DNA from 4 places in the Kitasatospora sp. NPDC057015 genome. Region 4 is predicted to be linked to each of the others. Evidence: riboswitches for the same ligand, from Rfam matches in the RefSeq annotation. Region 4 holds a riboswitch; each other region holds the start of a gene.
The links. A riboswitch is a leader RNA that binds a small molecule or an ion and turns the genes downstream of it on or off. The one in region 4 is predicted to bind cobalamin.

Region 1: another riboswitch for cobalamin. It lies ahead of ACFTWP_RS19210 (HoxN/HupN/NixA family nickel/cobalt transporter); the one in region 4 lies ahead of metE (5-methyltetrahydropteroyltriglutamate--homocysteine S-methyltransferase).
Region 2: another riboswitch for cobalamin. It lies ahead of ACFTWP_RS18155 (CbtB domain-containing protein); the one in region 4 lies ahead of metE (5-methyltetrahydropteroyltriglutamate--homocysteine S-methyltransferase).
Region 3: another riboswitch for cobalamin. It lies ahead of ACFTWP_RS30575 (cobalamin biosynthesis protein); the one in region 4 lies ahead of metE (5-methyltetrahydropteroyltriglutamate--homocysteine S-methyltransferase).

What each region holds. Positions count from the first base shown of each region.
Region 1 covers NZ_JBHUSG010000018.1:113,212-120,880, forward strand. The annotation lists gene ACFTWP_RS19195 (AAA family ATPase) at 1-867, shown strand, start outside; gene ACFTWP_RS19200 (Fpg/Nei family DNA glycosylase) at 971-1,780, shown strand; gene ACFTWP_RS19205 (ArsR/SmtB family transcription factor) at 1,805-2,200, opposite strand; cobalamin riboswitch at 2,284-2,501, shown strand; gene ACFTWP_RS19210 (HoxN/HupN/NixA family nickel/cobalt transporter) at 2,529-3,644, shown strand; gene ACFTWP_RS19215 (EamA family transporter) at 3,676-4,530, opposite strand; gene ACFTWP_RS19220 (helix-turn-helix domain-containing protein) at 4,648-5,232, shown strand; gene rpmG (50S ribosomal protein L33) at 5,393-5,557, opposite strand; gene ACFTWP_RS19230 (M24 family metallopeptidase) at 5,795-6,901, shown strand; gene efp (elongation factor P) at 6,989-7,552, shown strand; gene nusB (transcription antitermination factor NusB) at 7,557-7,669, shown strand, end outside.
Region 2 covers NZ_JBHUSG010000017.1:21,798-29,466, forward strand. The annotation lists gene ACFTWP_RS18135 (DNA ligase) at 1-668, opposite strand, end outside; partial or broken gene ligD (non-homologous end-joining DNA ligase) at 909-1,781, opposite strand; gene ACFTWP_RS18145 (hypothetical protein) at 1,972-2,193, opposite strand; gene ACFTWP_RS18150 (histidine phosphatase family protein) at 2,294-2,866, opposite strand; cobalamin riboswitch at 2,983-3,149, shown strand; gene ACFTWP_RS18155 (CbtB domain-containing protein) at 3,182-3,397, shown strand; gene ACFTWP_RS18160 (CbtA family protein) at 3,418-4,185, shown strand; gene ACFTWP_RS18165 (metal-sensitive transcriptional regulator) at 4,309-4,575, opposite strand; gene ACFTWP_RS18170 (MMPL family transporter) at 4,682-6,868, opposite strand; gene ACFTWP_RS18175 (DUF302 domain-containing protein) at 7,149-7,544, shown strand; gene ACFTWP_RS18180 (ABC transporter ATP-binding protein) at 7,632-7,669, opposite strand, start outside.
Region 3 covers NZ_JBHUSG010000041.1:85,619-93,287, forward strand. The annotation lists gene ACFTWP_RS30560 (hypothetical protein) at 1-1,067, opposite strand, end outside; gene ACFTWP_RS30565 (alpha/beta hydrolase family protein) at 1,624-2,739, opposite strand; gene ACFTWP_RS30570 (helix-turn-helix domain-containing protein) at 3,018-3,698, opposite strand; cobalamin riboswitch at 4,047-4,181, shown strand; gene ACFTWP_RS30575 (cobalamin biosynthesis protein) at 4,310-5,293, shown strand; gene ACFTWP_RS30580 (cobyric acid synthase) at 5,290-6,813, shown strand; gene ACFTWP_RS30585 (putative cobaltochelatase) at 7,027-7,669, shown strand, end outside.
Region 4 covers NZ_JBHUSG010000001.1:168,940-176,608, reverse strand. The annotation lists gene ACFTWP_RS00725 (hypothetical protein) at 1-1,002, opposite strand, end outside; gene ACFTWP_RS00720 (APC family permease) at 1,329-2,792, opposite strand; gene ACFTWP_RS00715 (serine protein kinase RIO) at 3,369-4,334, shown strand; cobalamin riboswitch at 4,655-4,878, shown strand; gene metE (5-methyltetrahydropteroyltriglutamate--homocysteine S-methyltransferase) at 5,013-7,349, shown strand; gene ACFTWP_RS00705 (hypothetical protein) at 7,567-7,669, shown strand, end outside.

The DNA.
Region 1 (7,669 bases), on a different contig from region 4:
CCCGCAGCCGGCCCGCAGTCCGTCGCTGCCGTCGGCCCCGGCCCGCAGCCCGCACCGGCGCCAGCTCCGCTCGTGCCCCCGGCCGCCGCACCCGCGCGCGGCGCCGGGCCGCTCTTCGCGGCGCCGACCGCGGCCGGCCCGCCCGGCGGCCACCCCGCACCCCGGCACCCCTACGGTGACCCGGCGCTGCGTGCACGGAGCGCCCCCGGCCCGGCCGGCCCACCGGCGCCGGCCGGCGCCACGGGGCACTTCCTGCTGCCGTCCGGGGCACCGGTCCAGCTGCCCGCGCATCCGCAGCCGCACGCTCCCACCGGCCCGATCGCCGTCCTGCTGATCGGCCCGGCCGGCGCCGGCAAGACCACCGTCGCGCGGCACTGGGCCGAACGCCGCCCCTCCCCGACCGCGCACATCAGCCTGGACGACGTCCGGGAGTGGGTGCAGTCCGGCTTCGCCAACCCGCAGTCCGGCTGGAACAACGCCTCCGAGGCCCAGTACCGGCTGGCCCGCCGCACCTGCGGCTTCGCCTGCCGCAACTACCTCGCCAACGGCATCTCCTGCATCATCGACGACGCGGTGTTCCCGGACCGCCCGGCGATCGGTCTCGGCGGCTGGAAGCGCCACATCGGCCCCGGCATGATCCCGGTGGTGCTGCTCCCCGGGCTGGACTCCGTCCTCGCCCGCAACGCCCGCCGCAGCGGCAATCGGCGCCTCAGCGACGAGGAGGTCGCCCGGATCCACGGCCGGATGGCCGGCTGGTACAACTCCGGGCTGCCGATCATCGACAACTCCCAACTGGACGTCGGCGCCACCGCCGCCGCCCTGGACCAGGTCATCCTGGCCCGCCTGCTCGGGCGCCCCGTACGCTGACCAGGGCCTTCCCGCCGCCGCCCGCCGATCGCCGCCACACCGGGCTGTCAGTGCCGGCTGGGATGATGGACCCGTCCTGCTGATCCACCGGGGGAGCCGTTCCGTGCCCGAAGGCCACATCATCCACCGCCTGGCCGCCCAGAACTTCCAGGCCTTCGGCGACCGCCCCGTCCGGGTCTCCAGCCCGCAGGGGCGCTTCGCCGACGGCGCCGAGCTGATCGACGGCCAGGCACTCGTCTCGGCCGAGGCCACCGGCAAGCACCTCTTCCTCGGGTTCGAGGAGGGCGCCTGGCTGCACGTCCACCTCGGCCTGTACGGCGGCTTCACCTTCGGCGAGGGCCCGGCCCCGCGGGCGGTCGGCCTGGTGCGGCTGCGGCTGGAGAACGACGACGCGTACGCCGACCTGCGCGGCCCCACCACCTGCGAGCTGCTCACCCCGGGCGAGAAGGCGGCCGTCGCCGCCCGGCTGGGGCCGGACCCGCTGCGCGCGGACGCCGACCCGGTGCTGGCCTGGCGGCGGATCTCCGCCAGCCGGACGACGGTCGCGGCCCTGCTGATGGACCAGAAGGTGCTGGCGGGCGTCGGCAACGTCTACCGCGCCGAGGTGCTCTTCCGGCTCGGCATCAGCCCGCACCGGGCCGGCCGCGACCTGACGCGTGCGCAGTGGGACGCCATCTGGGCCGACCTGGTCACCCTGATGCAGGAGGGGGTGGACGCGGGCCGGATCGACACCGTCCGCCCCGAGCACACCCCCGAGGCGATGAACCGCCCGCCGCGGGTCGACGACCACGGCGGCGAGGTCTACGTCTACCGCCGTGCGGCGATGCCCTGCCTGGTCTGCGGCACGGCCGTCCGCACCGAGGAGCACGCGGCCCGCAACCTCTTCTGGTGCCCGAGCTGCCAGCGGGTCTGACCGGCCGTCACCCGGCGCGGGCGGTCACGCGGGGGCGGTCACCTCGTGCGGCTGCGGCTCGGCATGGTCGTCCGCCGCGCAGTGGGCCAGCAGCGGGCCGAGGTCCTCGTCGACGATCCGGTAGCGCACCACCCGGCCGTCCCTGTCGCCGGCCACCACGGCGGCGGTGCGCAGCAGCCGCAGCGCCTGGGAGACGGCCGGGTCGCGCATGCCGGTGGCGACCGCGAGGTCGCTGACGGCGAGCGGGCCGGCCCGGTGCAGGGCGAGCAGCAGGGCGAGGCGTCCCGGGTCGGCGAGCAGGGCGAAGCGTTCGGCCCGGGCGCGCACCCGGGCGGGGTCGCCGATCGCCGCGATGGCCTCGCAGACCCGGTGGCCGTCGATGGTCCGGTGGTCCGCGCGCTCGGCCGGTACGAGATGCATGCGGGCCATTCTCGCAGCCCACGGGGTGTGATCCTGAACACCTGCGCAGGTGCGCAGCCTTGCATGGACGACCTGACGCCCCGTACGGTGTGGCCCGCCGTGGTGTTCGGGAAGACCGGTGACGGACCTTCAGAGGTCCCAGACCGGAGCGGCCCTCGCCACTGTGATCGGGAAGCATCCGCGCCATGTCCCGCCCCCTGACCGGGGCGGGTGGTCACTGGACGTCCAGGCGTCCGGGAAGGCCGGCGCGGGAGCGTTCGACCCGTCAGCCAGGAGACCGGCCACGGCATCTCACGAAGTGATCCACGAGGTGCTGGAGCGTGACCGCATGACCCTGCCCGAAATCGGTGCCGCCCCGGCCGCGCCGCCCACCGCCCCCGCCCTGCCGGCCTTCCGCTGGCGGCGCGAGGACACCGTCCGCACGGCCGGGCTGATGGCGGTGATCCTGGCGATGCACGTGGCGGCGTTCGGGACGCTCTTCTTCCTGGTGGCACCGCACGAGTACGCGGTCGGCACCCAGGTCTTCGGGGTCGGCCTGGGCATCACCGCGTACACGCTGGGGATGCGCCACGCCTTCGACGCGGACCACATCGCCGTGATCGACAACACCACCCGCAAGCTGATGGCGGACGGCCGGCGGCCGGTGTCGGTGGGCTTCTGGTTCGCCCTGGGCCACTCCTCCATGGTCGTCCTGATGGCGGCGCTGGTGGCGGGCGGCGCGCAGCTGGCGAACACCCTGATGGACGAGGACTCGACGGCCCACCAGTGGCTCGGCGTGCTGGGCACCAGTGCCTCGGGGGCCTTCCTGTACCTGATCGGCGCGCTGAACCTGGCGGCGCTGTTCGGCATCCTGCGGGTCTTCCGGGCGATGCGGGCCGGTCGGTTCGACGAGGCGGAGCTGGAGGGGCACCTGAACTCCCGCGGCCTGTTCAACCGGGTGCTGAACCGGGCCACCCGTTCGATCACCCGGCCCGGGCAGATGTTCCCGGTCGGGATGGTGCTCGGGCTCGGCTTCGACACGGCGACCGAGGTGACCCTGATGGTGATGGCGGGCAGCGGCGCGGCCGCCGGGCTGCCCTGGTACGCGATCGTCTGCCTGCCGCTGCTGTTCGCGGCGGGGATGAGCCTGTTCGACACGCTGGACGGGACCTTCATGAACTTCGCCTACCAGTGGGCCTTCTCCAACCCGGTGCGCAAGGTGTACTACAACCTGACCATCACCGGGCTGTCGATCGCGGTCGCCTTCATCATCGGCACGATCGAGCTGGTCAGCGTGCTGCACGAGAAGCTGGACCTGACCGATCCGGTCAGCGGCTGGATCGCCGGCCTCTCGCTCGACAACGTGGGCTATGTGATCGTCGGGCTCTTCGTGGTGGTCTGGGCGGCGGCCGTCGCCTACTGGCGGCTGGGCAGGGTGGAGCAGCGCTGGGCCGCCGCGCCGTGAGCGGGTTTGCCCGGCCGGGCGGACCGGTGGTTCAGGCGGCGGCGAGCAGCAGGGTCCCGGCCACCGCCAGGCCCGCACCGAGCACCTGTATCCGGCGCAGCCGCTCGTCGAGCACACCGCGTGCCATCAGCGCGGTGACGACGGGGTAGAGCGAGGCCAGCACGGCCGCCGCGGCCGCCGACCCGCTGTGCGAGGCCGTCGCGTAGGCGCCGTTCGCCGCCACGTCGGCCAGGCCCACGGCGGTGAGGGCGGGCAGCCGCCCCCGCAGCTCCCGGCCGAGACCGGTGCCGGTGCCGGTCCGCCGCAGGGTCAGGGCCAGGGCGGCGCCGCCGACCGCGATGTTGCACAGCCGCTGGACGCAGAGGGTCAGGAGCAGGCCGCCGCCGGCGGAGGCCTGCGCGACCAGGGCCATCACGGCGCCGAAGCCGAACGCGGCGCCCAGGGTGAGCAGCAGGACCCGGGGCCCGGCCGCCGGCCCGCCCCGCTGCGGGCCGGCGGCCAGCACGACCCCGGCCAGCGCGACCGCGATCCCGGCGGCCTGCCCGAGGCCGGGCCGCTCGCCCAGTGCGAGTCCGACCCCGACCGGGACGGCCACCCCGACGGTGGCCAGCGGTGACACCACCCCCATCGGCCCCATTGCCAGCGCCCGGTAGAAGGCCAGCATGGCGAACGGCCCGATCACCCCGGCGGCGACGGCGTACCAGAGCATCGGCGTGGCGTCGCCGATCCCGCCGGTGGCGAGGACGGCCGCCACCAGGACGACGGCGGCGGTCAGCTGTGAGGCGACCACCACCGCGAGGGCGGGAAGTCTCCTGGTCAGGGCGCCGCCGCCGAAGTCGGCCAGGCCCCAGAGCAGGCTGGCGGTGAGGGCGAGCAGGGCGCTCACCGCGGTCTGGCCGCGGGGGTGGTGGGGGACAGCACGATGGCCTCCGCAGTACATTCGACCGGACGCCTGTCCGGATCGCAGCGTAGTACAGCAGAATGAACCAGCCGAATCAATTTATTGGACTATCTCGTGCCGGATCCCGATCTCGTCTCCCAGGCGCTCGCCCGGAACCTCAAGCGGCTGCGCGCCGAACGCGGCCACACCCTCGACGCGCTGGCCGCCCGGGCCGGCGTCAGTCGCGGGATGATCGTGCAGATCGAGCAGGTCAGGACCAATCCCAGCGTCGCCACGGTGGTGCGGCTGGCCGACGCGCTCGGGGTCTCGGTCGCCCGGCTGCTGGACTACGACGAGAGCGCCGCGGTGCGGATCGTCACGCCCGACCAGGCCGTCCCGCTCTGGACCGGCCCGCAGGGCGGCAGCGGCACGCTGCTGAGCGGCGTGGAGGCCCCGGGGCCGCTCGAACTCTGGGCCTGGCACCTCGAACCCGGCGAGGGCTACGGCTCCGAGGCGCACCCCGCGGGGACGGTCGAGATCGTCCGGGTGGAGACCGGTGAGCTGACCCTCTCCCACGGTGACCGCGACCACCGGGTGCCGGCGGGCAGCACCGCCTCCTTCGACGCCTCCCAGCCGCACGGCTACCGCAACGAGGGCGACGCGCCCGTGCGGCTGACCATGGTCGTCTCGGTGCCGCCCCCGCGCTGAGCGGGCCCCCGCCCGCCCCTGCGTCCACCGGCTGCGCCTGCCGCCGATCGCCCGGGTTGCTCCCGGCCGGCCGGGGCTCGCCCCGAACGCGAACGGCGGGCGGCGCCACCCGTGCGGTGGCGTCGCCCGCCGTTCATCCCGGACCGGTCCGGGCCCGGCGTCAGCGCTCCTCGCGGAACGCCACGTGGCGGTGCGCCACCGGGTCGTACTTGCGCAGGGTCATCCGGTCGGGGTCGTTGCGGCGGTTCTTGCGGGTCACGTACGTGAAGCCGGTGCCGGCCGTGGAGCGGAGTCGGACGACGGGGCGCAGCTCGCTGCGGGCCATGGTCTCCCCTTCCGTGGAGCGGTGGCGGGCGGGTCCGGTCGACCCACCCGGGAAACGGTTGTCGTTTTCATCCGCTCCCAACACGGCCGGCGCCGCGTCCATTCCCGTCCGGCCCTAGCCCCCGACCCGCGCCCCGGCCCGCCCTCGCCGCGCGCCGGGGCACCCGCGAGCACCGCCGGTGCCGCCGTCCGGGCCGCTCACCGGGCGAACCGCCGCCGCTCTCCGTACGCTCGACCCATGTCTGATGCGTACGCGGGTCGGCGGGAGCGTCTGAGGGAGAACTGCAGCGCGACGGGAGCGGATGCGGCGCTGATCACCAGACCGGCGAACGTCCGCTACCTCACCGGGTGCGGGCCGTGCGGTGCCACCCTGCTGCTCACCCGGGAGCGCGCCCTGCTGGCGCTGCCGGACGACCTGCCACCGGACGACACCGGCGAGCACCTGCTCGGCGAGGACCTCACCCAGCTGCCGGTGACGGCCGGTACCGACACCGCGCTCGCCGCCGCCGAGGCGGCCGTCCGGCTGCGGGTGGGCGACCTCGCGGTCGAGGAGCACGACCTGACCGTCACCCGGCACCGCGCGGTCGCCGGCCTGGCCCGGGGAGTCCGCCTGGCGGACCTGGACCGGGCGGTCGAGCGGATGCGGGTGATCAAGGACGAGCACGAGATCGCCGATCTGCGGATCGCGGCGGAGATCGCCGACCAGGCCCTGAGCGAGCTGCTCGAATCGATCCTGGTGGGCCGGACCGAACGGCACCTGGCGATGGAGCTGGAGCGCCGCATGATCGACCACGGCGCGGACCGGGCGGCCTTCCCGGTGTCGGTCGGCACCGGCAGCCACTCGGGGCAGCAGAACCACCAGCCCACCGACCGGCGGGTGGAGGAGGGCGACTTCCTGACCGTCGTGCTCGGTGCCCAGTACCGCGGCTACGGCGTGTCCACCGCCCGGACCTTCGTCATCGGGGCCTCCCCGGCGCCCTGGCAGGTGGAGCTGCACCGGCTGGTCTTCCGCGCCCAGCGGGCCGGTCGCGAGGCGCTCGGGCCGGGCGTCGAAAGCTGCGTACCCGACCTGGCGGCGCGCGAGATCCTGCAGGCGGCCGGCCACACCGAGGCCTCCCCGCACCCGCTCGGCCACGGCATCGGGCTGGAGATCCGGGAGGCGCCGCGACTCGGTCCCGCAGACATGGGTAAACTGGACAGTCGCGTGCCGGTCACCGTCGGTCCGGGGGTCCATCTCCCGGGCAAGGGCGGGGTCCGGATCGAGGACACGCTCGTGGTGCGCCCCCTCGAAGAGGGCGGGCCCGAGCTGCTCACCATCACCACCAAGGAGCTCCTCGCCCTGTAGTCCCGTTGCCGCGGCGTGTCGCCGCGGCGGGGGCCAGGACGCGTCCCCTTGGTTCCTTGACAGCTATATCCAGGAGTAAGTGCGCCCGTGGCTTCCACGAACGATCTCAAGAACGGCATGGTCCTCAAGCTCGACGGTGGCAAGCTCTGGTCCGTCGTAGAGTTCCAGCACGTCAAGCCGGGCAAGGGCCCCGCCTTCGTGCGCACCAAGCTCAAGGAGGTCCTGACCGGCAAGGTCGTCGACAAGACCTTCAACGCGGGCACCAAGGTCGAGACCGCCAGCGTCGACAAGCGCGGCATGCAGTTCTCGTACAAGGACGGCTCGAACTTCGTGTTCATGGACACGGACACCTACGACCAGGTGACCATCGAGCCCGCCGTCGTCGGCGACGCCGCCAAGTACCTGCTCGAGGGCTTCGAGGCCGTCGTCGCGATGTACGAGGGCGCGCCGCTGTACATCGAGCTCCCGGCCTCGGTCGAGCTGCTCATCCAGCACACCGAGCCGGGCGTCCAGGGCGACCGCTCCACCGGTGGCTCGAAGCCGGCCACGCTGGAGACCGGCGCCGAGATCGCCGTCCCGCTCTTCATCGTCACCGGCGAGAAGATCAAGGTCGACACCCGCGACGGCAGCTACCTCGGCCGGGTGAAGTAAGTCCGTGTCGGCCGCCCGTAGCAAGGCTCGTACGCGAGCCTTCCAGATCCTCTTCGAGGCCGACCACCGGGACGTCGACCCGCAGCGCGTCCTCGCCGACTGGGTCGCCCGCGCCCG
Region 2 (7,669 bases), on a different contig from region 4:
AGGACGCTCCGCCCGTCGTCGAGTGCCAGCAGCAGCGCACGCGGCCGGGTGGCCGTCCCGGTGAGGGCGGTGACGGTGGCGTCCACGGTGTCGTGCGGGCGGTACTTCACCCACACCTGCCCCGCGCCCCTGGCCCGGTAGGTCGAGGCCGCGCTCTTGCAGACCAGGCCCTCCACCCCGGCGTCGGCGAGCCGCTCGACCCAGCCGAGCGCCTCGGCCCGCTCCGTGGTGGCCAGTACCGGCTGGATCGGCGGCGGCACGCCGTCCAGCACCTCGGCGAGCAGCCGGCGCCGCTCGGCCAGCGGCAGCCCGCGGACGTCGCGCCCGCCCGGGAGCGCCAGCACGTCGAAGGCGATCAGCCCGAGGACGATCCGGTCCGCCTCGCGGGCGGCGCGGGTGCGCAGCAGCTCCTCGAACGCGAACCGTCCGTCCCGCCAGGCGACCAGTTCGGCGTCCAGTACGAGCCCGCCGGGCAGCCGGGAGACGGCCTGCGCGACGGGCGGGAAGTCGGCGGAGAGGTCGCGGCCGGAGCGGGACTGCAGGTACGGCGGGCCGTCCCCGCGGGCGAAGGCGAGGCAGCGGAAGCCGTCCAGTTTGAGCTCGTAGAGCACCCCTGAGCCGCCGAGGCCGTCCTCGGGCGGGACGTCGTCGACCGGGGCCGGCCGCATCACGTCGAGGGGCGGCTCCAGCCACCGCGAGGTGTCGCCCGACGTCGTCCGCGTCCGCTCCGGCGCGGCCCGCCCCGACGTGGCCCGCGGTGGAGCGGACGCCCCCGCCGTCTCCCGCCCCGCCCGCACGGTCCGCTCCAACCCTGCGGTCCGCTCCGCCGCGGGCCCGGCCGTCGGGGTCGGCCGCGCCCTGGCGGGCCGCGAGGGCGCGGACGAGGATGCCGACGGGGGCGGCGGCGCGGGCAGCGGGCGGGCTCGGGAGGGCAGCAGCAGGGGCGCCAGCAGATCGCCCTGCGCACGGATCCGGTCGGGGACGTCGGCGATGGTGAACTCCAGGTCCGCGGGCGATCCGGCCGCGTCGAGCTCGTCCCAGCCGATCGGGGTGGACACGGTGGGCCGGGTCCGGGCCCGGACGGTGTAGGGCGCCGCCGTGGTCTTCCTCGCCGCGTTCTGGGACCAGTCGACCAGCACCCGGCCCACCCGACGGGCCTTGGCCATGGTGTGCACCACGAGATCGGGGTGGAGCCGTTCGAGTTCGGCCGCCACGGCCTTGGCGTACGCGGAGACGGCCTCGCCGGGCGTCGGGGTGATCGGCACCAGCAGGTGCAGCCCCTTGGATCCCGAGGTCTTGGCCCAGGTGGTGAGGCCGTCGGCGGCCAGCCGCTCGCGCAGCAGCCGGGCGACCGCGCGGCAGGTCAGGATGTCGGCGCCCTCGCCCGGGTCGAGGTCGAGCACCAGCCGGTCGGCCACCGCCGGTTCGGCGCCGTGCCACTGCGGCACGTGGAACTCGACGCAGCCGAGGTTGGCCGCCCAGACCAGGGTGGCGCCGTCCTCCACCACCACCTGCCGCAGCCCGCCGGCGGTGCTCGGCACGGCCACCGTGCGCACCCAGCCGGGGGTGCCGGCCGGCGGGCTCTTGGCGAAGAACCGCTCGCCCTCGACGCCCTCGGGGCAGCGCAGGAAGGACAGCGGCCGGTCCCGCAGGTGCGGCAGGAACGCCGACTGGACGGTGGCGTAGTAGCCGAGCACCTCGCCCTTCAGCGTCCCGGTCTCCGGGAAGTACACCTTGTCGAGGTGGGACAGGTTGAGCCTGCGCCCCTCCACCACCGCCATCGGCACCGCTGCCGCCTCTCACGCGCGCCGGCCGCCGGCCCGGGGCCGCCCGCCGAGGCGACCGTCCGGCCGGCGGCCCGGTCCACGGGGGGAACCGCCAGCTCGTGGACCGGTGGTCGGCCGAGGGCCGGTCGGCCCGGCGCGGCGGTTGCGGCCGGTCGATGGGTGGACCGGTCACTGGGTGGACCGGTCAGTGGGTGCGGTCCTGGAGGTCGGCCATCGCGACCGCCCAGCGGATGTACTTGTTGCGGCCGAGGTCGCCGACCGTCTTGATCTTCAGCGCGGCGAGCGCCTCGCCGTGGGCGTCGGTGACGCCGGCCAGCGCCGCGACCGGCGCGTCGAGCACCTCCGGCAGGCTCAGGTTCTCGTACTTCTTGTCCAGCACCTTGTCGAGGTCGGCGGTGACGGTCATGAGGGGGCTCCTCGTCGCGTAGGGGTGGTGCCCCCAGGCTCGGGCCGGCCGGGCCCCGCTGCCATCCCCGTCGACCGATCGGGCGACGGGGACGGACTGCCTACCCGCCGGCCGGGCGGCCCCAGCGGACGTTCCAGCGGCCGGCCCGGCCGGTCAACTCCGTGACGGAGAGCGGGGTGACGTCCAGGCGCCAGAACGCCGGCCCGGGTGTGCCCAGGGCGTGCAGCGCGGCGGCGCGGACGACGTCCGGTTCGACCACGGCGTGCACCGGCCCGCGTTCGGCGGGGGCCAGGGCGTCCAGCCAGGCCCCGATCCGGGCGAGGAACTCCAGCAGGCTCTCCCCGCCGTGCGGGGCGGCGGCCGGGTCGGCCAGCCAGCTGGCCACCGCCGGACCCTCCGCGGCCGCCACCTCCTCCAGCGTCCGGCCGGTCCACCGGCCCATCGCGCAGCCGGCGAGGGCGGGCGCCGGCTCGGCCCGCAGGCCGAGGGCCGCGGCCGTGGCGGCGCAGCGCTGCGACGGGGAGGCGTACGCCCGGCCGGCGGTCGCGAACGCGCCGGCCGCCTCCTCGGCCTGCCGAAGGCCCGCGGGCTCCAACGGCCCACCGTCGTCGAAGCGGGCCTGCCGCAGAGCCGTGCTCAACGCGGCTGAGACCAAGGTCACGCGAACGGTCAACGCCTGCTCCATCCTGTCCAACTCCTCGGGCCCGGGGGCGAATCCCCCCGCGTACCGGGCGCTTCGGGGCGGCGCCCCGCCGTCGGTCCGTCAAGAGCGCCGTCCGCACGCCCTTGGCGGACTCGACGCCAGACGGTACCTTCGAGCCCGATACGACGACGGTATGACGGAAGTCCGGTGAGAATCCGGCACGGTCGCGCCACTGTAAGCCCGCAACTCCGGCCCACCTCGGGCCGGTGTCCGCCGGGGAGTCAGACCCGATGCCGTCGTTTCTGCACCATCTAGCGGGACGCGAGTTCCCGAGGAGGTTCCGTCATGGCACAGTCCGCTGCCCCCGCGGCCATCCCCGCCGCCCCTCTCACCCTGCCCGTCAAGGCGATCGCGCCCTGGGCGATCTTCTTCGGCATCCTGATGCTGGCGCTGATCTACTTCGTCGGCGCCGAGCAGGGCGCCACCTCCCTCATCTCCGGCGAGAGCGTGCACGAATGGGTGCACGACGGCCGCCACCTGCTCGGTTTCCCCTGCCACTGAACTCCGGGGGAACCCTCTTCATGAACTCCACAGCTGTCAGAACCCTGCTCGTGCGCGGCATGCTCGCGGGCCTCGCGGCGGGGCTGCTCGCCCTGCTCGTCGCCTACCTGATGGGTGAACCGCACATCGACGCGGCGATCGCGTTCGAGGAGGCGCACGCCCACGAGCACGGCGAGGTCGAACTCGTCAGCCGTGCCATGCAGTCCACCGGCGGTCTCGCCACGGGTGTTCTCGTCTACGGCATCTCGCTGGGCGGTTTCGGCGCGCTCGCGTTCTGCTTCGCGCTCGGCCGGATCGGCCGGATCGGCCCGCGGGCGACCGCCGCCCTGCTCTCCGGGGCGGCGCTGGTCGCGGTCTACGTCGTCCCGTTCCTGAAGTACCCGGCGAACCCGCCGTCGGTCGGCGACCCCGAGACGATCGGCAAGCGGACCACGCTGTACTTCCTGATGATGGCGCTCAGCATCCTGCTGGCCGTCGCCGCCGTGATCGTCGGCCGGCGCCTGGCGCCGCGTCTGGGCAACTGGTACGCCTCCGTGGTGGCGGCGGCCGGCTTCGCCCTGGCCGTCGGCCTCGCGTACGTCTTCCTGCCCGCCGTCAACGAGGTGCCCGAGGACTTCCCCGCCACGCTGCTCTGGCAGTTCCGGCTCTCGGCCCTCGCCATCCAGGTCACCCTGTGGGCGTCCTTCGGTCTGCTCTTCGGCCACCTCGCCGAGCGGGCCCTGAACCCGAAGCCGGTGACCGCCGCCGAGCGGACCGCCGCGCCGGAGGCCACCGCCTCGGCGGCCTGACGTCCGGATCCCACGCGGAAGGGGCCGGTGGAGACGATGCTCGTCGTCTCCACCGGCCCCTTCCGTCGTTACCGCCTCCCCGCCGGGCCGTCGGCGGCACGGCCGTCGGACGGCGCGGGCCGCTCAGGCGAGGGTGAGGAACAGCTTCTCCAGCTCCGCCTCGGACATCGGCGGGGTGTCACCCTCGGCGGTGGCCAGGCACTGGCGCATCCCACTCGCCACGATCTTGAATCCGGCCCGGTCCAGGGCCCTTGAGACGGCCGCGAGTTGGGTGACCACGTCCTTGCAGTCGCGCCCGGCCTCGATCATGGCGATCACACCGTTCAGCTGCCCCTGGGCCCGGCGCAGGCGGTTCAGGACGGCACCGGTGGCTTCCTCGTCGACGGTCACGGACGTCTCCTCCTCGCGATGGTGGATCCATTGTACCCCCTGGGGTATCTGCCGGACCGGGCCGCGGCCCCCGTCACCACGGGCCGGCCCAGCCGGGGCGAGCCGCTCAGTCGTGCGAGAAGCGGATGTCCGGCAGCACCCTGCGCAGCCAGGCCGGCGACCACCAGGCGGCCCGGCCGGTCAGCCGCAGCAGGACCGGCAGCAGCACCAGTCGCACCAGCGCCGCGTCCAGCAGCACCGCCAGGCCGAGGACGATGCCCATCTCCTTGGGCGGCAGCGGACCGGAGAGCGCGAAGGTGAAGAACACCGCGACCATCACGGCGGCCGCGGCGAAGATCACCCGCCCGGAGTGGGCCAGCGCCCCGACGACGGCCAGGCGCGGGTCGCCCGTCCGCTCGTGGTGCTCCTTGGCGGAGGAGAGCAGGAAGACCGTGTAGTCCATCGCGATCGCGAAGATCATGGCGAAGAAGAACACCGGCGCCCAGCCGTCCAGGAAGCCCTGCGGTTCGAATCCGAGCAGTCCGGCGCCGTGGCCGTCCTGGAAGACCAGCCGCGCGGCGCCGAAGGCGGCGGCGGTGGCGAGCAGGTTGGTGACCGTACCGAGCAGGGCGACCAGCGGCGCCTGCAGGGCCAGCAGCAGGAGCACGAACCCCATCGCCAGCACCACGCCGATCACCAGCGGGGTCTTCTCGTCCAGCATGCTCTGCAGATCGAGGTTCTCCACCGCCGCGCCGCCGACGAGTGCCTGCTCCGGCAGTCGCTCGCGCAGGGCGTCGACGGTGGCCGCCAGGCCCGGGTCCGAGGGGTCGACCGCCGGAACGGCCTGCAGCATCGTGAACCCGGAGCCGTCCGCGGCCTGCTGAGCGGGCATCACCGCGGCGATGCCGGCCGAGTCGCGCAGCACGGCGGCGGCCGCCCCGGCCTGCCCGGCGGGCGTCACGATCTGCAGGGTGCCGGGCGCGCCGGGGCCGAAGGCCCGCTGCACGGCGGTGTACCCGGTACGGGCCGCGGAGTCCTCGGGGACGACGGTGATGGAGGGCATCGCCGTCCGCAGCCCGATCACGGGTGCGGCCAGCGCGAGGAGCAGCAGCAGCGCCGGGACGCCGTACCGCAGCGGGTGCGCCCACAGGCGTTCGCCCCACGCGGCGAAGCGGGCCGAGCCCTCGGCCCGGCCGGCGGCCCGGCGGGAGCGGGGCAGCGCGCCGGCGTTCACCCGGTGCCCGAGCCGGCCGAGCACGGCGGGCAGCAGGGTGAGGGTGGCAGCGAGCACGAAGGCGACCGCCAGCATGATGCCGAGCGCCATCGAGCGGAACGCCGGCGCGGGCACCAGCAGGACGGCGGAGAGGCTGACCAGCACGGTGGCCCCCGAGAGGGCGACGGCCTTGCCGGCGGTGTCCATGGTCTCGCCGACCGCGCGGCGGGCGTCGCCGTACCGGGCGAGGGCCAACCGGAAGCGGACCACCAGGAACAACGCGTAGTCGATGCCGAGCGCCAGCGCGAACATCATGGCGAAGTTCATCGCCCAGACCGAGGTCGGGGTGAGGTGGTTGAGCAGGACGAGCGCACCGGCCGAGGCGGCCAGGCCCGCCAGGGTGAGCAGCAGGGGGAGCCCGGCGGCCACCAGCGAGCCGAAGGCGAGGACCAGGATGGCCAGGGTAACCGGCCAGGACAGCATCTCGGACTTCATCATGGCGTCGTGGTTGGCGGCGTTGAAGTCGCTCCACAGCACCGAGGCCCCGGTGGCGCCGACCTGGACTCCGTCACCGGAGAGCGCGGCGAGCGGGCCCTTCAGGTCGTCCGCGGCGCGGACCATGTCGTCGGTGTCCGCCCCGGCTCCGGCCAGCAGGATCGCGGTCCGGCCGTCGGGGCTGACCGTGACGCCCGGTTGCGGCGGGACGACCCGCTCGATCCGCGGGTCGGCCGCCAGCAGGGCTCCGGCGCGCTCGATCACGGACGTCACCGCGGGGTCGGTGATCGGCCGGTCGGCGGCGACCACGACCTGGAGGGCGGAGGAGGCGTTGCCGCCGAAGTGGGCGCCGGCGAGCTCCCGGACCTTGACCGACTCCGAGCCGTTGGCCTGCCAGCCGGCGCCCGCCAGCGAGGAGGTCACCTGCGGCGCGAACGCGCCGAGTCCGGCCACCACGGCGAGCCAGAGCACCACGACGAGTCGCAGCCGCGCGCTCGCCCATCGGCCGAGCCGGCCCAACCGGCCGTAGCGTTCGGGCGGTTCGGGAAGGCCCTGGCCGGGCGGGATGGTCGGCGGGGGCACGCGGGTCTGGTCGGCGGTGGTCATGGAGAGCCTCCTCTTGGATACCCCGGGGGGTACGAATGGAATCGAGCCTAACCGATACCCCCACCGGTATCCCGGGAGGCGTACCTCACCCCCGGGGCGCGGGTCGAACGGACGCGCCGAAAGTACCCTGGGGGGTATAGGCTCACGGTACACCGATACCCACGGGGGTATCGTGGAGCGAACCGGCACCCCGCCGCGGGCACCCCACCCGGCGCCCGGCCCCGACCCGCGGCGGCCCACCCGCCGCCCCACCCACCGCCCCACCCGCAAGGAGCGCACCATGAGCTACGACCGCACCGTCCGCGTGAGCGGCGACTTCGCCGACACCGTCACCCGCGTCCGGGAGGCGCTCGCCGACCAGGGATTCGGCATCCTCACCGAGATCGACGTGGCCGCCACCCTCAAGGCCAAGCTCGACCACAGCATGGAGGACTACCTGATCCTGGGGGCCTGCAACCCGCCGCTGGCCCGCCGCGCGCTGGACGCCGACCGGACCGTCGGGCTCCTGCTGCCCTGCAACGTGGTGGTCCGCCGCGACGGCGACGAGACCCTCGTCCAGGCCCTCGACCCGAACACCATGGTCGCGTTCACCGGACTGCCCGCCCTGGAGCCGGTCGCGGCGGAGGCGACGGCGCGCCTGGACGCCGCCCTCGCGGCCGTCGCCGGCCGGGCCTGACCGGCCGGGGACCGACCCGCGTCGGAGCCGACCCGGGCCGACCCGGACCGACCTGACCCCGACCCGGCCGGGCCGCCCTGCGGCGGCTCAGCGACCGGTCGGGTCGTCCGGCCGGACGGCGATGT
Region 3 (7,669 bases), on a different contig from region 4:
GCGGCGGCGGTGTCGACCCAGAGCCAGGCGGCGTCCTCCGCGCCCAGCACGTCGGCCGGCGAGACGCCCTCCTCGTCCGACTGCTCGGCGAGCCACAGCAGCGCGTAGGGGCGCAGCACGGGCTCGTCGACGGCGGCCCGGACGGCCTGCTCGGCGGTGCCGCCGGCCACCCGCAGCGCCTCGAAGGCGAGGCCGCGCACCAGCGCGTCGTCGCCCTGCGCGGCGTCCAGCAGTTCGGCGACGGCGCGGTCCACCGGCCGGGCCGCGACCCAGGCGCGGTACTCCGCGCGGGCCGGGCCCGGGGAGTAGTCGGCGCAGGCGTTGAGGAGTTCCAGGGCGCTCTGCTCGATGTGGCCGGCGGCCGTCTGCGCGACCGTGCAGATCTCCTCCAGCTTGGCGCGCACCGCCCAGTGGCCGAGGCGGGAGAGCTCGGCGGCCTCGTCCCGGCGGATCACGGCGCCGACGGCGGCCAGGCCGTCCAGCATCCAGTCCAGGACGGCGGCGACGTCGGAGGGCGCGGCCGGGGTGTCGACCTGCGGCTCCCGGCAGGTGCCGCGGACCGCCGAGACGGCGGAGGCCGCGTGCGGGACGGGCGAGAGCGGGAGCAGCCCGGTGCCGGCACCCATCCGGCGCTCGTCCAGGCCGCGGCGCAGCAGCTCCATCAGCTCGCCGTCGGAGACGGGGCCGTCCACCAGGTGCAGGAAGGAGAGCAGCTGCGGTGCCTGGTCGACGGCCTGGCCGGCGAGGACCGCGAAGACGCCGCGCAGGGCGGCCGGCGGTACGGGGGCGAGCAGGGTCCAGGCGTCGAAGAGGGCGGACCAGCCGCGGACCACGGCCTCGTCGTCGTGCTCCCAGGCGTGCAGGCGCCAGCCGGGGGCGGCGCCGCCGTCGCGGGGTTCGACGAGCCCGACCAGCAGGGCCTGTCCCCAGGCCTTGGCGGCGGCGCCGACGGTCATGGCCAGCGCTCGGCCGGCCGCCCTGGCGTCCTCGGGGAGGAGCTCGCCGCGCTTGTCGACCTGCTCCAGCTCGCCGGCCCAGCGGGCGATCCGGACGGCGTCGACGAGCATCCGCCGGGCCAGCGGGGCCAGCTCGGCGGGTGCGGGAAAGCCTTCGGGTACGGGGACGCGCCCGCGACCGGGCGCCGGTGCGGGGCCACGGCGGCGGGGTGCGCCGGGAGTGCCCGGGCGCGCACCGTCGGGACGGTGGGCCGTACCGGGCAGACGGGTCACCGTCGCGCCGGTACCGATCGTCGGCGGGAGCGGGGCATCACGGTCGCGCGGGTTCCGAGACGTCACGCCGTGCAGTCTTCCCCGTGTACGGGCGTTCTGTCACATCGAGTTCGGCGAGTCTGTGGGGAGCCGGGGCGGGGAGGGCCGCAAGATCGGGCAACAGGCCCCAAACCGGGCCTGCGCAGGACATAAATGACGTGATCACGTCACCAAATAGGTGGTATGCCCACCTCTCGGGAGCCCCCGCAGGCCGCCCTCGGCCCGGTCCGAGGGGCATCCGCCGGCCTCGGGGGGCCCGGGAGCGCCGGGTGGCCCGGGCGCCGCCGCCCCCATCCGGCTCGGAGATCGGACCGCCCGGGGCCGCCCCGCTCGGATCGCCCCCGGGCCGCCCCGCTCAGAGCAGCGGGGTGAGGAAGCGCCGGAGGTTCTCCTCGTACCCGGCCGGATCGGCGTTCCACAGCGCCACGTGGTCGGCCCCCGGCACCGGCCGCAACGTGACCAGGTCCTCACGGCGCTGCGCCAGCCGGGCGGACGCCCGCCAGGGGGCGACGGTGTCGTCCGGGCTGTGCATCAGCAGCGTGGGCACCCGAAGGTCGGCGCCCTCGGCGAGCCGGGCGAAACCCGCCAGGTCGACGCCGGACCGCCCCTGCGCGGCCAGCGCGCCGAGCCCGGCCAGCGGGGAGCTGACCCCCGCGCGGGTCGCCTCGCGGCGCACCGTCTCGGACCAGTCCAGTACCGGCGAGTCGAGGATCAGACCGCTCACCGCGTGCGCCCAGGCGGACCGGGCAGCCGTCTGCAGCGCCATCGTGGCGCCCAGGGACCAGCCGTACAGGACGACCTTGCCCGCGCCGCTGTCCAGGGCCAGCCGGACGGCCGCCTCGACGTCGCGCCACTCGGTCTCGCCGAAGTGGCCGAGCCCGTCGGGCGAGGCCGGCGCGCCTTCGTCACCCCGGTACGTCACGGACAGGACGGGCAGGCGCAGCCGGTGCAGGACGGGGACGACCGGCAGGGTCTGCTGGCGGTCCGCACCCGGGCCGTGCACCAGCAGCACCCAGGTCCCGCGCATGCCGTCCAGGTACCAGGCCGGGAGCGGGCCGGACTCGCCGACCGCCCCGGTCTCCAGGAAGGGCAGGCCCAGCGCGGTGGTGGGGTCGCCGAGGTACACCCGGGGCGTCAGCCGCACGGTGGTGCCGACCTCCAGGGTGCCGCTGTCGGCGCGCTCCAGCACGCGGGTGACGCCCTGCTGGTCGACCCGCAGGACCTCGCCGACCACCGCGTGGCCGTCCACGCCCCACTCGACGGCGTAGCGGCCCGCACGGGCCGTCTCCGGAGTCCGGGTGAGGGTGAGGCGCCCGGCCGCCAGGCCGACCACGCGCACGGGCAGGGCGCCCGTCCCCCGGCCCGCACGGGGGTGCACCGACCGCTCCGAGACCCTGCGCCCGAGGGCCAGCACGGCGACGCCCGTACCGGCCACGGCGGCCGCCACGACTGCTGCGGTTCCCCATCGCATATCTCGCTCCCCGCTCTGCTGCTCCGCCGCGGACGGCCACCGCGCCGCGCGGCACGGTGGTGCGGTGCGCCGCGCGGTGGGCCGCGGCGCACCGTTGCATGACCGACACCAGTCCACGCGCCGACCGGGCGGGCGGCCACCGGTACGGGGCCGTCCGGGGCACGGGAGCGGGAGACCGGCCGGGGAGAGGGGCCCGGGAGAGGACGGCCGCGCGGGGGCAGAGGGAGGAGAGAGAAGGGAGAGGAAGGAGAGGAAGGAGGGGTGGGAAACGGACGGGGTCAGACCGGGATGTCGGTGGGCTGGCGCGACATCAGCTCCCAGAACCGCTCGCCGATCGGCCGGGTCTGCTGCGCCGGCTCCGGCTGGGCCGGGGCGGAGGAGCCCCAGCCGCCGGAGCCCCAGTGCGCCGTCACCTGGTACTCGTTCTGCAGGTCCGTCAGCACGGCGGCGAGGAGCTCCCGGGGCACCGGGACCATCCGCCCGACCGCCTTCACCTGCGCCTGCCAGCGCCCGTCGATGCAGCGCCGCAGGCGCTGGTCGAGCTCCTCCTCACGGCCGAGGACGGCCACCACGTCCCGCAGGGTCATCCCGAGCACCTGGGCCAGCTGGTAGGTCTGGTCCTCGTCACCGGTCCACCGGCCCGCGTCCTCGGCGAGGTCGTAGGCGCGCGGCGACAGGCCGATCCGGCGGGCCGCCTCCTCCCGGCCGAGCTCGCGGGCCACCCGGAAGTCGCGCAGGCAGGCGGGGCGGGCGCCCATCAGCTGGGCGGGCGGGCACCACAGGGCGCGGGCCAGTGCGACGAACTCCTCCTCGGAGGGCCGGATCTCCCCGGTCTCCCAGCCGATGACGTGGGCCGGCAGCAACCGGACCCCGTGCGCGGCCATGCCCTCCGCCACCTGCTGGGGAGTCAGGCCCAGCCCGGCGCGGTGCGCCCTGGCCGCCATGGGCGAGAAGGGCACCGGCGTGACTGAGGGCTTTCTGGGTCGCATGAGGAACGACCGTACGGGCCGGCCCGGGCCCACCCCAGTCGCCGAACGCACGAAGCGCAGCTCAGGGCCCCCTCGCGCGACTGGTGGATCGCACAGATCCTGACGGTTCGACGGGCGCGCTACTCGGAGGTAGTGACGGTTTCCTCCAAGACTCCTCCGCTACGCGGGTAGCGCGGCCCTGGCCTGCGCGCTCGTGCACCGGCGGACCCGCCGCGCGCGCCGCGCACGGGGACGGCGCGTGTGACCAAACCCTCGGTGGCCTTGGTTGACTCCCGGTTCCGCCGCGTGATGGGATCCTTCAGCCAAACGGAGGCATGCAGAGGAAGCCGGTGCGAGTCCGGCGCGGTCCCGCCACTGTCACCGGGGAGCACGCTCGAACGAATGGTCACGGCGGTCCGTCAGAAGCCCGCGGGAAGGCCCGAGGGTGTGTCCGACCCGGAAGCCAGGAGACTCTCGCCCCCGGTACGTCGATCCAGGGCGCGGACCCTGAGTGAGGACACGCACGCCATGCAGGCTGCCCGGGCCACCCACCGGCCACCGTCGAACCGAGCCCGCCGCCGCCCCGCCGCGTCGCCCCTGCCGTGCGCGGGCTGACCCGCGGCGCAGCCTTCGCCCTCGGCGCCGCCGCCGGCTACCTCGCCGACACCCGCTTCGCCGACCCCCGCCGCGGCCACCCGGTGGCCGCCTTCGGCAGCGCCGCCGGGCGCCTCGAAGGGCTGCTCTGGCGCGACCGGCGCGCGGCCGGCGCCGCGTACACCGCGCTCTGCGTGGGCACCGTCGCGGCCGGCGCCGTGCTGGCCGACCGCACCCTCGGACGCTCCCCGGCCGGCCGGGCCGCGCTGGCCGCCGCCGCGACCTGGACGGTGCTCGGCGGCACCTCGCTCACCCGGGAGGCCCGCACCATCGGTCGCTCGCTCTCGGCGGGCGACCTCACCGCCGCCCGTGAGCGGCTCCCCCACCTGTGCGGGCGCGATCCCAGCGGGCTGGACGGGCAGCAGATCGCCCGGGCGGTGGTGGAGTCGGTCGCCGAGAACACCGCCGACGCCGTGGTGAACGCCCTGGTCTGGGGTTCGCTGGCGGGCACCCCGGGCCTGCTGGCCTTCCGGGCCGTCAACACCCTCGACGCCATGGTCGGGCACCGCTCGCCGCGCTACGCCCGGTTCGGCTGGGCCTCGGCCCGGCTGGACGACGTGGCCGGCTGGCCCGGCGCCCGGCTCACCGCGCTGCTGGCGGTCTGCGCCGCACCGCAGCCGGCCACCGCCTGGCGGGTCTGGCACCGCGACGGCTCGGCCCACCCCAGCCCGAACGCCGGGCAGGCGGAGGCGGCCTTCGCCGGAGCGCTGGGCGTGCGGCTCGGCGGCACCCTGACCTACGGCGAGCGGGTCGAGCACCGGCCGGTGCTGGGCGCCGAACTGCCGCCCGTGTCGGCGGCGGACATCGAACGGGCCTGCCGGCTCTCCCGCCGGGTCGGGCTGCTCGCGCTCGGCGTCACCGCCGTCGGGCACGCCCTCCTGCACCGTGCGGGCCGGGGCCTCACACATCGACGGAAGGGTGGCCGCTCGTGAGCGGGGCACTGCTGGTCGCCGGAACGACCTCGGACGCCGGCAAGAGCGTGGTCACCTCCGGCATCTGCCGCTGGCTGGCCCGACAGGGCGTCAAGGTCGCGCCGTTCAAGGCGCAGAACATGTCGCTGAACTCCTTCGTCACCGCCGACGGCGCCGAGATCGGCCGCGCGCAGGCGATGCAGGCGCAGGCCGCCCGGGTCGAGCCGGAGGCGGCGATGAACCCGGTGCTGCTCAAGCCGGGAGCGGACGGCCGCAGCCAGGTCGTCCTGCTCGGGCGGGCCGTCGCGGAGGTCGGCGCGCTGGACTACCGCGAGCGCAAGCCCGTCCTGCTGGAGCGCTCCCTGGAGTGCCTGGCCGATCTGCGGCGCCGCTACGACGTGGTGGTCTGCGAGGGGGCGGGGTCGCCCGCCGAGATCAACCTGCGGGACCGCGACATCGCCAACATGGGCCTGGCCACCGCCGCCGCACTGCCCGTGGTGGTGGTGGGCGACATCGACCGGGGCGGGGTCTTCGCCGCCATGTACGGCACGCTGGCGCTGCTCTCGGCCGAGGACCAGCGGCACGTGGCCGGCTGGTTCGTGAACAAGTTCCGCGGCGACGCCCGGCTGCTGGAGCCCGGCCTGGAGATGCTGCACCGGCTGACCGGCCGTCCGGTGCTGGGCACCCTGCCGATGCTCAAGGGCCTGTGGCTGGACGCCGAGGACTCGCTGGACCTCTCCACCGTGGTCGACCGCGAGGACGCGCGCGGCCCGCTCGGGGCGGACGTGCTGCGGGTCGCCGTGGTGCGCTTCCCCCGGCTGTCCAACTTCACCGACGTGGACGCGCTGGCGCAGGAGCCGGGGGTGCTGGTCCGCTGGGCCACCCGGCCCGAGGAGCTGGCCGACGCCGACCTGGTGATCCTGCCCGGCACCCGGGCCACCGTCGCGGACCTGGCCTGGCTGCGCGAGCGCGGGCTGGAGCCGGCGCTGCGGGCGCGGGCCGCCGCCGGGCTGCCCGTGCTGGGCGTCTGCGGCGGCTACCAGATGCTGGCGAGCGAGATCGTGGACGAGGTGGAGTCGAAGGCCGGCGCCGTCGACGGGCTGGGGCTGCTGCCCGCGCGGGTGCGGTTCGGCGCCGAGAAGGTGCTCGCCCGGCCGACCGGCGAGGCCTTCGGGCAGCCGGTCGAGGGCTACGAGATCCACCACGGCGTGGTCGCCGTGGAGGGCGGCGAGCCGTTCGTCTCGGACGGCGCCGGGCGGGCCCTGGACGGCTGCCGGGTCGGCGCGGTGTGGGGCACCACCTGGCACGGCGTGCTGGAGAACGACGGGTTCCGCCGCGAACTGCTGCGCGAGGCGGCGAAGCTGGCCGGCCGGGCGTTCGTGCCCGCCCCGGACACCTCCTTCGCGGCGGCCCGCGAGTCGCGGCTGGACCGCCTCGGCGACCTGATCGAGGAGCACGCCGACACCGGCGCACTGTGGCGGATGATCGAGGACGGCGTCCCGGCGCAGGGGCTGCCCTTCGTGCCGCCGGGTGCGCCGTGAGGGGCCGGACGGGTACGGATGCCGCAGGACCAGCTAAGACTGACCGGCAATCGGGGGGCGGCGTCGCGGCGCCCGGGCAATCGCCTGGACAGCGTTGTCGTCAGTCGCCGCAGCTCCGCTGCCACTCCATCCTCCGCCTTGCCAGACTCGGCCCGAACCCCGCTCCTTCACCCACCCCCCGATTGCCGGTCAGTCTCAGGAGAGGGACACCCGATGAGTGACGTCCGATACCCGTTCACCGCGATCGTCGGCATGGCCGACCTGCGGCTCGGGCTGCTGCTCAACGCGGTCTCACCCGCCGTCGGCGGTGTGCTGGTCCGCGGCGAGAAGGGCACCGCGAAGTCGACCATGGTCCGCGCGCTGGCCGGCCTGCTGCCGTCGATCGACACGGTCGACGGCTGCCGCTTCGCCTGCGACCCCGTCGACCCGGACCCGCAGTGCCCGGACGGCCCGCACCCGGGCGCCGGCGCCGGCGCCCGGGCCGCCCAGCTGGTCGAGCTGCCGGTCGGCGTCACCGAGGACCGGATCGTCGGCTCGCTCGACCTGGAGCGGGCGCTGTCCGAGGGGGTCCGGGCCTACGAGCCGGGCCTGCTGGCCAGGGCCCACCGCGGGGTGCTCTACATCGACGAGGTCAACCTGCTCCAGGACCACGTGGTCGACCTGCTGCTGGACGCCGCCGCGATGGGCCGCTCGTACGTCGAGCGCGAGGGCGTCTCGGTGCGGCACGCGGCGCGGTTCCTGCTGGTCGGCACGATGAACCCGGAGGAGGGCGAGCTGCGGCCGCAGCTGCTGGACCGCTTCGGCCTCACCGTCGAGATCGCCGCCACCCGGGAGCCGCGCGAGCGCGCCGAGGTGG
Region 4 (7,669 bases):
CAGGTCCCCCTCGGCGAGGGCGACCACCCCGGCGCGCAGCGAGGCAGCGATCGCGTCGTACTCCTGCGCCGTGCGGACCTGGGTGAGCGCCCGGTCGTGCCGCCGGACGAGTTCGGCCAGGGCGGCGTGGAACCGCCGGGCCTCCCGCCGGGCGGCCAGCTCGGTGAAGGACGTCCGGTGCCGGACGGCCCACGTGTCGTTGGCGGCCGCGACGGCGAAGCCGAGGCGCAGGCGCACGCTCCGCACCGTCCGCGGTGTCCACCAGGACGGGCGGAGCCAGTGGCACACGGCGGCGGCGCAGGTGAGTTGGACGAGTACGCCGTCGAGGGGGCGGGGCCGGAACGGCCTTCGGTACCGGGAGCGGAGGAACTCCTGGAGCAGGCAGATCCAGCGGGGCACGCCGAGCCCGAGGACGGCGCCGAACAGGGCCGCCGCGGCGATGACCGGCCGCCGCTCGGCGGGGGAGGACAGCGCGGTGGTGAGCGTCACCGAGGCGGCGGCGACACCGACCAGGACCAGGACCAGGTTGACCACGATCGGGAACCAGAGGCCGGGGCGCGCCATCCGGACCATCCGGCCGACGGTCGCCCGGACTCCCAGCCGGCGGACGAACGCGGCGATGGCACGCATCTCGTGCCGGCCCACCGCGATCGAGCTGAGGCAGGCCGCGGCGAAGGCCGCCAGCGCGAAGAGCCACCAGGGCGCCCGGGGCGAACCGCCGCCTCCTGCGACGGCCCCGGCGACGGCCCCCGCGGCGGCGCAGGCCGCCGTCATGCCGACGGCGGTGGTGACCAAGGCGACGTAGTTGGTGACGAGCTGCACGCTGATCGGGCAGCGGTAGCGGATCCAGGCCGACAGCATCGCCGACCGGATCCGCCGCCGGGTGTCCTCGTCCAGGTCACCCAACTCGTCGACGCACCAGCGGGTATGGGAGGCGATCTCGCGTAGCCAGGTCGCCTCGCGGTGGAGGAGCTCGGTGTCGTCCAGGATCCGCATCCGCACGCCGGGTATCGTGCCCCGACGGCTGCGCCGGTAAGCCCGGTGAGCCCGGGAAGCCGACCCGGTGAGCGCCGCCGGCTCCCGGCCCGTGGAGCTCACCGGCCTTCGGCCCGGCTCTCCCGCACGGGCCCCCGTCCCGGACGGGCCCGCTCGCCCGGGACGGCGTGGCCGACCGGAGGCGCCCGCCACCCCGACGGGCCGGCGACCGTCCGCGCAACGCACGTGCGCCGGCCCGTCGGGGGTGGCGGTCGTCGGCCCGGTGGCCGGGCAGGCCGGATGCGGTACCCCGCGACCGGGCGGGCGCCCGGGGTGGCGTGGGCGCGATCCCGCTACGAGGACGCCGAGGTGAGGTCCGCGGCCTCGCCGCGCTGCCCGGGCAGCGCGGCGGCCCGGACGCGCTCGGCCCGGCGGGCGAGCAGCGGGTAGAGCAGGCACGACCCGAGGACCACCACCGCTGCGTAGGTCACGGCCTGGGTCCCGCTCTCCACGTACTGCTGCCAGGCGGCCCAGGCGCAGACCGCCAGCAGGCTGGCCACGATGGCGCCGATGCTCCACCAGCCGCCGGGGATCCGGTAGGGGCGCTCCAGGTCCGGCTCCCGCAGCCGCAGCGCGACGAGGGCGGCGACCTCCAGCAGGATCCCGATGTTGGTGAGGAAGACGTCGAAGATCACCAGGTTGGTGAAGCTGCTGAGGCAGAACACCGCGTAGATCAGCGAGGAGCCGAGCACGGAAGCGATCGGCACGCGGTAGCGCGGGCTCTCCCTGGCGAGCCACGCCGGGAAGTAGCCGTCCTTCGCGAGGACGACCGGGAGTCGCGAGTTGGAGGCGAGCAGTGCGGAGAACATGGCCACCGCGGCGAACATGCCGCCCACGGTGACGGTGATCTGGAGCCAGGGGCCCGCCAGTTGCTCGGCCACGGCGGAGAAGGAGCCGGCCTCCCAGTTCCGCCAGCCCGCCTCGCCGTCCGCGCCGGTGGCCAGGGAGGCGATGGTGGGCAGCAGGTACCCGATCATGATCAGCACGATCGACATCGCGAGCGCCCGGGGCAGGTGGCGGCGCGGGTTCTCCATCTCGCCGGCCACGTTGGACACGCTGTCCCAGCCGCAGTAGTTCCACATCACGATGAACAGGCCCGCCCCGAAGGCGTTCCAGGTCGACTGGTCGGAGCCGGTGGTGAGGGAGCCGACCGGGTTCGTCCCGTCGCTCGCCAGGTGCACGATGCCGATCACCGAGAGGATCAGCATCGGGACCAGGCAGACCACCGCGAAGACCACCGAGGACTCCCCGACCCAGCCCGCACCGAGCAGGTTGAGCAGGGTGAACACCACGATCACCGCGACGCAGATGAACCAGTTGAGGTCGAACTGCAGGTTCCCCAGTCGGAACAGCACGTGCTCACCGGGGGCGACCGCGCCCACCAGGCTCTGCAGGTAGCTGGTGAACAGGACGGGGTAGACGGCCATGTCGACGAAGCTGCACACCCACTGCAGCAGGCCCTGCTGGAAGCCCCAGAACCTGCCGAGCCCGCGCTTGACCCAGTGGTAGTAGCCGCCCTCCGCCGGGATCGCGGTGCCGAGCTCCGCCACCACGAGCGCGTGCGGGACGCTGTAGATCAGCGGGGTCAGCACGATCAGCAGGATCGCCATGCCGGGCCCGGAGGTCGAGAACAGCTCCTCGATGCCGTACGCGCCGCCGGAGACGCTGAAGAAGATCAGTGCCACCAGCGGCATCAACCGCACCCTCCTGGGCGCGGGCAGGCGGGTCGGGGCGGGGTCCACCGGAAAGGCCGTCATGGTCACCTCGGGGTCGTCGGCGCGCGGATCGTGGGGGAGCCGGATCACCGGGGTCGGCCGCCGTGCGGCGCCGTAGGGGTCGGCGGTGGCGACCGGACGGGCCCGGAGAGCGCCCCCGTACCCGGCCCGGCGGAGCTCTAGGAGTCTCCGGCCTGCGGGGCGGCGCCGCAATCGATCACTGTGCCAAGCGTTCCGTGTCGCCTTTGACAGAGTGGTTTCGCGGTCGGCCGGGCCACCCGTCGCGTCGGGCCGCGTCCGCGTGCGGGTGGACGGAGAGCAGAGCCCCGGGGTCGTTCGTCGCCCCGGTGCGCGGCCCGGACCGCCGGACCGGGGCCGGTGGGACTCGGCGGCGGAAATTCGGTTGCGCCGCGGGAGGGAGCGGCTAGGGTACTGACGTCCTCGCGGATCTCCGCGCCAGGACCTGACGTCGAGGAGGTGTGTCCGGATGGTTGCCGCCCTGTCGCGGCGCGCCTTCGTGTGCGCGCCATACGCCCTCCTCGTTCGTCATCTCCCCACCGGCTGACAGCGCGTCGTATCGGACGCACCCCGGTGGGCCACTCCTCAGGAGCCACCGCAGTGCGTGAGCGCTTTGCCGACAGCGATTCCTTCTCCCGTATCCGTCCCAAGGGCGGGGCCCGGCGCGGCCGACGGTCCGACCGGTTCGACGACTTCGAGGGCGAGTACCTCCCCTCCGAGGGGGACGGGTTCCCCGTGGACCCGGACGACCTCGCCTCTCCCGCCCCGGTGACCGACGGCCCCGCCGAGGGCGACCGCTGGTCCACCTGGGACAAGTCCACCCCCACCGAGAAGGGGCCCGAGCCGCGCCCCGCGTGGGTGGTGACCGAACTGGCGGCCGTGGACACCGAACTCGGCATCGTGAAGACCGGCAAGGAGGCCGACGTCTTCCTGCTGGAGCGCCGCGTGCCGGGCACCGAGCGGCGCACCCTGATGGCGGCCAAGCGCTACCGGGACTCCCAGCACCGGATGTTCCACCGCGACTCGGGCTACCTGGAGGGCCGCCAGCACAAGGAGTCCCGGATCAGCCGGGCGATGGCCAAGCGCACGGCGTTCGGCAAGGAGGCCATCGCCGGGCAGTGGGCGGCGGCCGAGTTCGGCGCGCTGTGCCGGCTCTGGTCGGCCGGGGTGGCCGTCCCGTACCCGGTGCAGATCACCGGGACCGAGATCCTGATGGAGTTCGTCGGTGACGCCGACGGCACGGCAGCGCCCCGACTCGCCCAACTGCGGGCGGAGGAAGCCGACATCGACGATCTCTGGGAGCAGCTCGGCCGCAGCCTGTCGCTGCTCGCGGTCGGCGGCTACGCACACGGCGACCTGTCGGCCTACAACATCCTCGTCCACCGCGGGCGCTTGGTGATCATCGACGTGCCGCAGATCGTGGACGTCGTCGCCAACCCGCGCGGGCGCTCCTTCCTGGAACGGGACGTGCGCAACGTCGGCGCCTGGTTCGCGTCCCGGGGCCTGTCCGAGGAGCGCGTGCAGGAGCTGGTCGAGGAGCTCGCCGCCGACGCGCGCCTGAGGTAGCCGCCGCGCGCCGGGGAGTCCCTCGGCGCGGAGGGGAGTCCCTCGGCGCGGAGGGGAGTCCCTCGGCGCGGAGGGGCACGCGGACGGTCCGCCCGCTCCCCGCCCCCCGCCACCCCGTCGTCGTCGCCCGGCCGCTGCTCCGGCCTCGACCTCGGCGGGGAGCCGGCGGGGAGCCGGCGCACGCGCCCACGGACCGGGCCCGCGTACGGCCCGGTCCGTGGGTCGTCCGCGGCGCCGGGATCCCGGCCGACGGCGGGCTGCGGGTCCACGCCGCCATCCGCCATCCGGACAATCGCCGACAGGACCGTCCGGATCGGCCTAGGCTGTGCCTCGCAGTCGGTTCGCCCTGCCAGCCAGGCAGGCGCGTCGCAAGAGGGAACCCGGTGTGAATCCGGGACTGCCCCGCAGCGGTGAGTGGGAACGACCGCCGTCACATGCACTGAGCCCCGTAGGGGCCCGGGAAGCGACGGCCAGTAGGTGTCGGAGGCCGACAGGCCCGGCGTGCCCACGAGTCCGAAGACCTGCCACTGCCCGTGTGCGACCGCACGCGGTGATCTCGGTGACCTCGCGGGCAGGTCGGCGGAGCGGGCGGGCACATCCTGGTGCCACGCCCCCTGTCGTGCTCTCTCGTCCTCGTGCTCTCCCGGGATCGCAACGCGACTCGCGAAGGAGAGTTCCGTGTCATCGAGTTCCACCACCCCGCAGGCCATCCCGCAGGTCACCGTGCAGGCCACCGTGTACGGCTACCCGAGGCAGGGCCCGAACCGGGAGCTGAAGAAGGCGATCGAGGGGTACTGGGCCGGCCGCGTCGACGCCGAGTCCCTGCGGGCCACCGCCGCCGGACTGCGCCGCGAGAACTGGCGGCAGCTGGCGGAGGCCGGCGTCACCGAGGTGCCCACCGGCGACTTCTCGCTCTACGACCACGTGCTGGACACCACCGTGGCCGTGGGCGCGATCCCGCCGCGCCACCGGGCCGCGGTGGCCGCCGACCCGCTGGACGGCTACTTCGCGATGGCCCGCGGCACCCAGGACGCGGCCCCGCTGGAGATGACCAAGTGGTTCGACACCAACTACCACTACCTGGTGCCCGAGGTGGGCCCGGACACGGTGTTCGCGGCGAACTCCGCGAAGGCGGTCTCCGAACTGCGCGAGGCGCTCCTGCTCGGCCACCGCGCCGCCCGTCCGGTGCTGGTGGGCCCGCTGACCTACCTGCTGCTGGCCAAGCCCGCGCCCGAAGCGGCCGCCGACTTCCAACCCATCACCCTGCTCGACCGGCTGCTGCCCGTCTACGCCGAGCTGCTCGCGGACCTGCGCGCCGCCGGCGCCGAGTGGGTGCAACTGGACGAGCCAGCCCTGGTGCAGGACCGCACCCCGGCCGAACTGAACGCCGCCGAGCGGGTCTACCGCGATCTCGGCGCCCTCACCGAACGGCCGAGCATCCTCGTCGCGACCTACTTCGACCGGGCCGGCGAGGCGCTGAAGGTCCTCGCCGGGGCCCCGATCGAGGGGGTGGGCCTGGACTTCACCGGACCGGCCGCGGGCAACCTCGACGACCTCGCCGCCGTCGGCGGACTGCCCGGCAAGCGCCTGGTGGCCGGTGTGGTGGACGGCCGCAACATCTGGATCAACGACCTGGCGAAGTCCCTCTCCACCCTGGCCACCCTCCTGGGCCTGGCCGAGCGGGTGGACGTCGCGCCGTCCTGCTCCCTGCTGCACGTCCCGCTCGACGCGGGCGCCGAGCGCGACCTCGACCCGCAGGTCGCCCGCTGGCTGGCCTTCGCCCGTCAGAAGACCGAGGAGATCACCACCCTGGCGCGGGGCCTGCGCGAGGGCACCCACGCGATTCTCCCCGAACTCGCCGCCAACCGGGCCGACCTGGCCTCCCGCGCCGCCTCGGCGCTCACCCGCGACCCGGTCGTCCGTGCCAGGGCCGCCGCCACCACCCCCGGGGACGCCCGCCGCGCGCAGGCCTACCCCGAGCGCGCCGAGGCCCAGCGCGCCCGCCTCGGCCTGCCCCTGCTGCCCACCACCACCATCGGCTCCTTCCCGCAGACGGCCGACCTGCGGGTCGCCCGCGCCGACCTGCGCGCCGGCCGGATCGACCAGGCCGCCTACCAGGACCTGATGCGCGCCGAGGTCCGCGAGGTGATCGCCTATCAGGAGAAGGCCGGGCTCGACGTCCTGGTGCACGGCGAGCCCGAGCGCAACGACATGGTCCAGTACTTCGCCGAGCAGCTCACCGGGTACCTGGCCACCCAGCACGGTTGGGTGCAGTCCTACGGCACCCGCTACGTCCGCCCGCCGGTCCTGGCCGGCGACGTCTCCCGCCCGCACCCGATGACCGTCGACTGGTTCCGCTACGCGCAGGACCTCACCGACAGGCCGGTCAAGGGCATGCTCACCGGCCCGGTCACCATGCTCGCCTGGTCCTTCGTCCGCGACGACCAGCCGCTCGCCGACACCGCCCGTCAGGTCGCCCTCGCCCTGCGCGACGAGGTCGTCGACCTGGAGGCCGCCGGCGCCGCCGTCGTCCAGGTCGACGAGCCGGCCCTGCGCGAGACCCTGCCGCTGCGGGCCGCCGGCCGGCCGGCGTACCTGGCGTGGGCCACGGAGTCGTTCCGGCTCACCACCTCGGGGGTCCGGGCGGACACCCAGGTCCACACCCACATGTGCTACGCCGAGTTCGGCGCGATCATGACCGCGATCGACGGGCTCGACGCCGACGTGATCTCGCTGGAGGCGGCCCGCTCGCACATGGAGGTCGCCCACGAGCTGGCCGGGGCGGGCTACCCGCGCGAGGTAGGTCCGGGCGTCTACGACATCCACTCGCCCCGGGTGCCGAGCAGCGCGGAGGCCGCCGCCCTGCTCCGCGCCGGCCTGGCCGCCGTCCCGGCCGAGCGGCTCTGGGTCAACCCCGACTGCGGGCTGAAGACCCGCGGGTGGACGGAGACCCGCGCCTCGCTGGAGAACCTGGTCGCCGCGGCCAGGGAAGTCCGCGCGGAACTGGCCGGCTGACGCCGCCGCCGGGGCGGGTGGTCGCGACCACTCGCCCCGGCAGCGCCCGTACCGTACCGGGGCGTCGTGGCCGGTCGGCCCGTCACGGACCGACGCGGACGCGGGGCTCCTGCGACCGCGCCCGGCGGATTTCCGTTATCGCCGTGCCCGGCACGGGTCTCCTGTCCTGTGGGGCGCTGTTCAGGTTTCCGGCCCCACGGGACGGAAGGCTTCGATGATGTTCGCTTCCACTCGCTCGGTCTTCCGCTGGGGGGCCGTGCTGGCAGCCGCGGCCGGGCTGCTCCTGTTCCTGCTGGGCGCCACCGGTCCGTCCGGGGGCC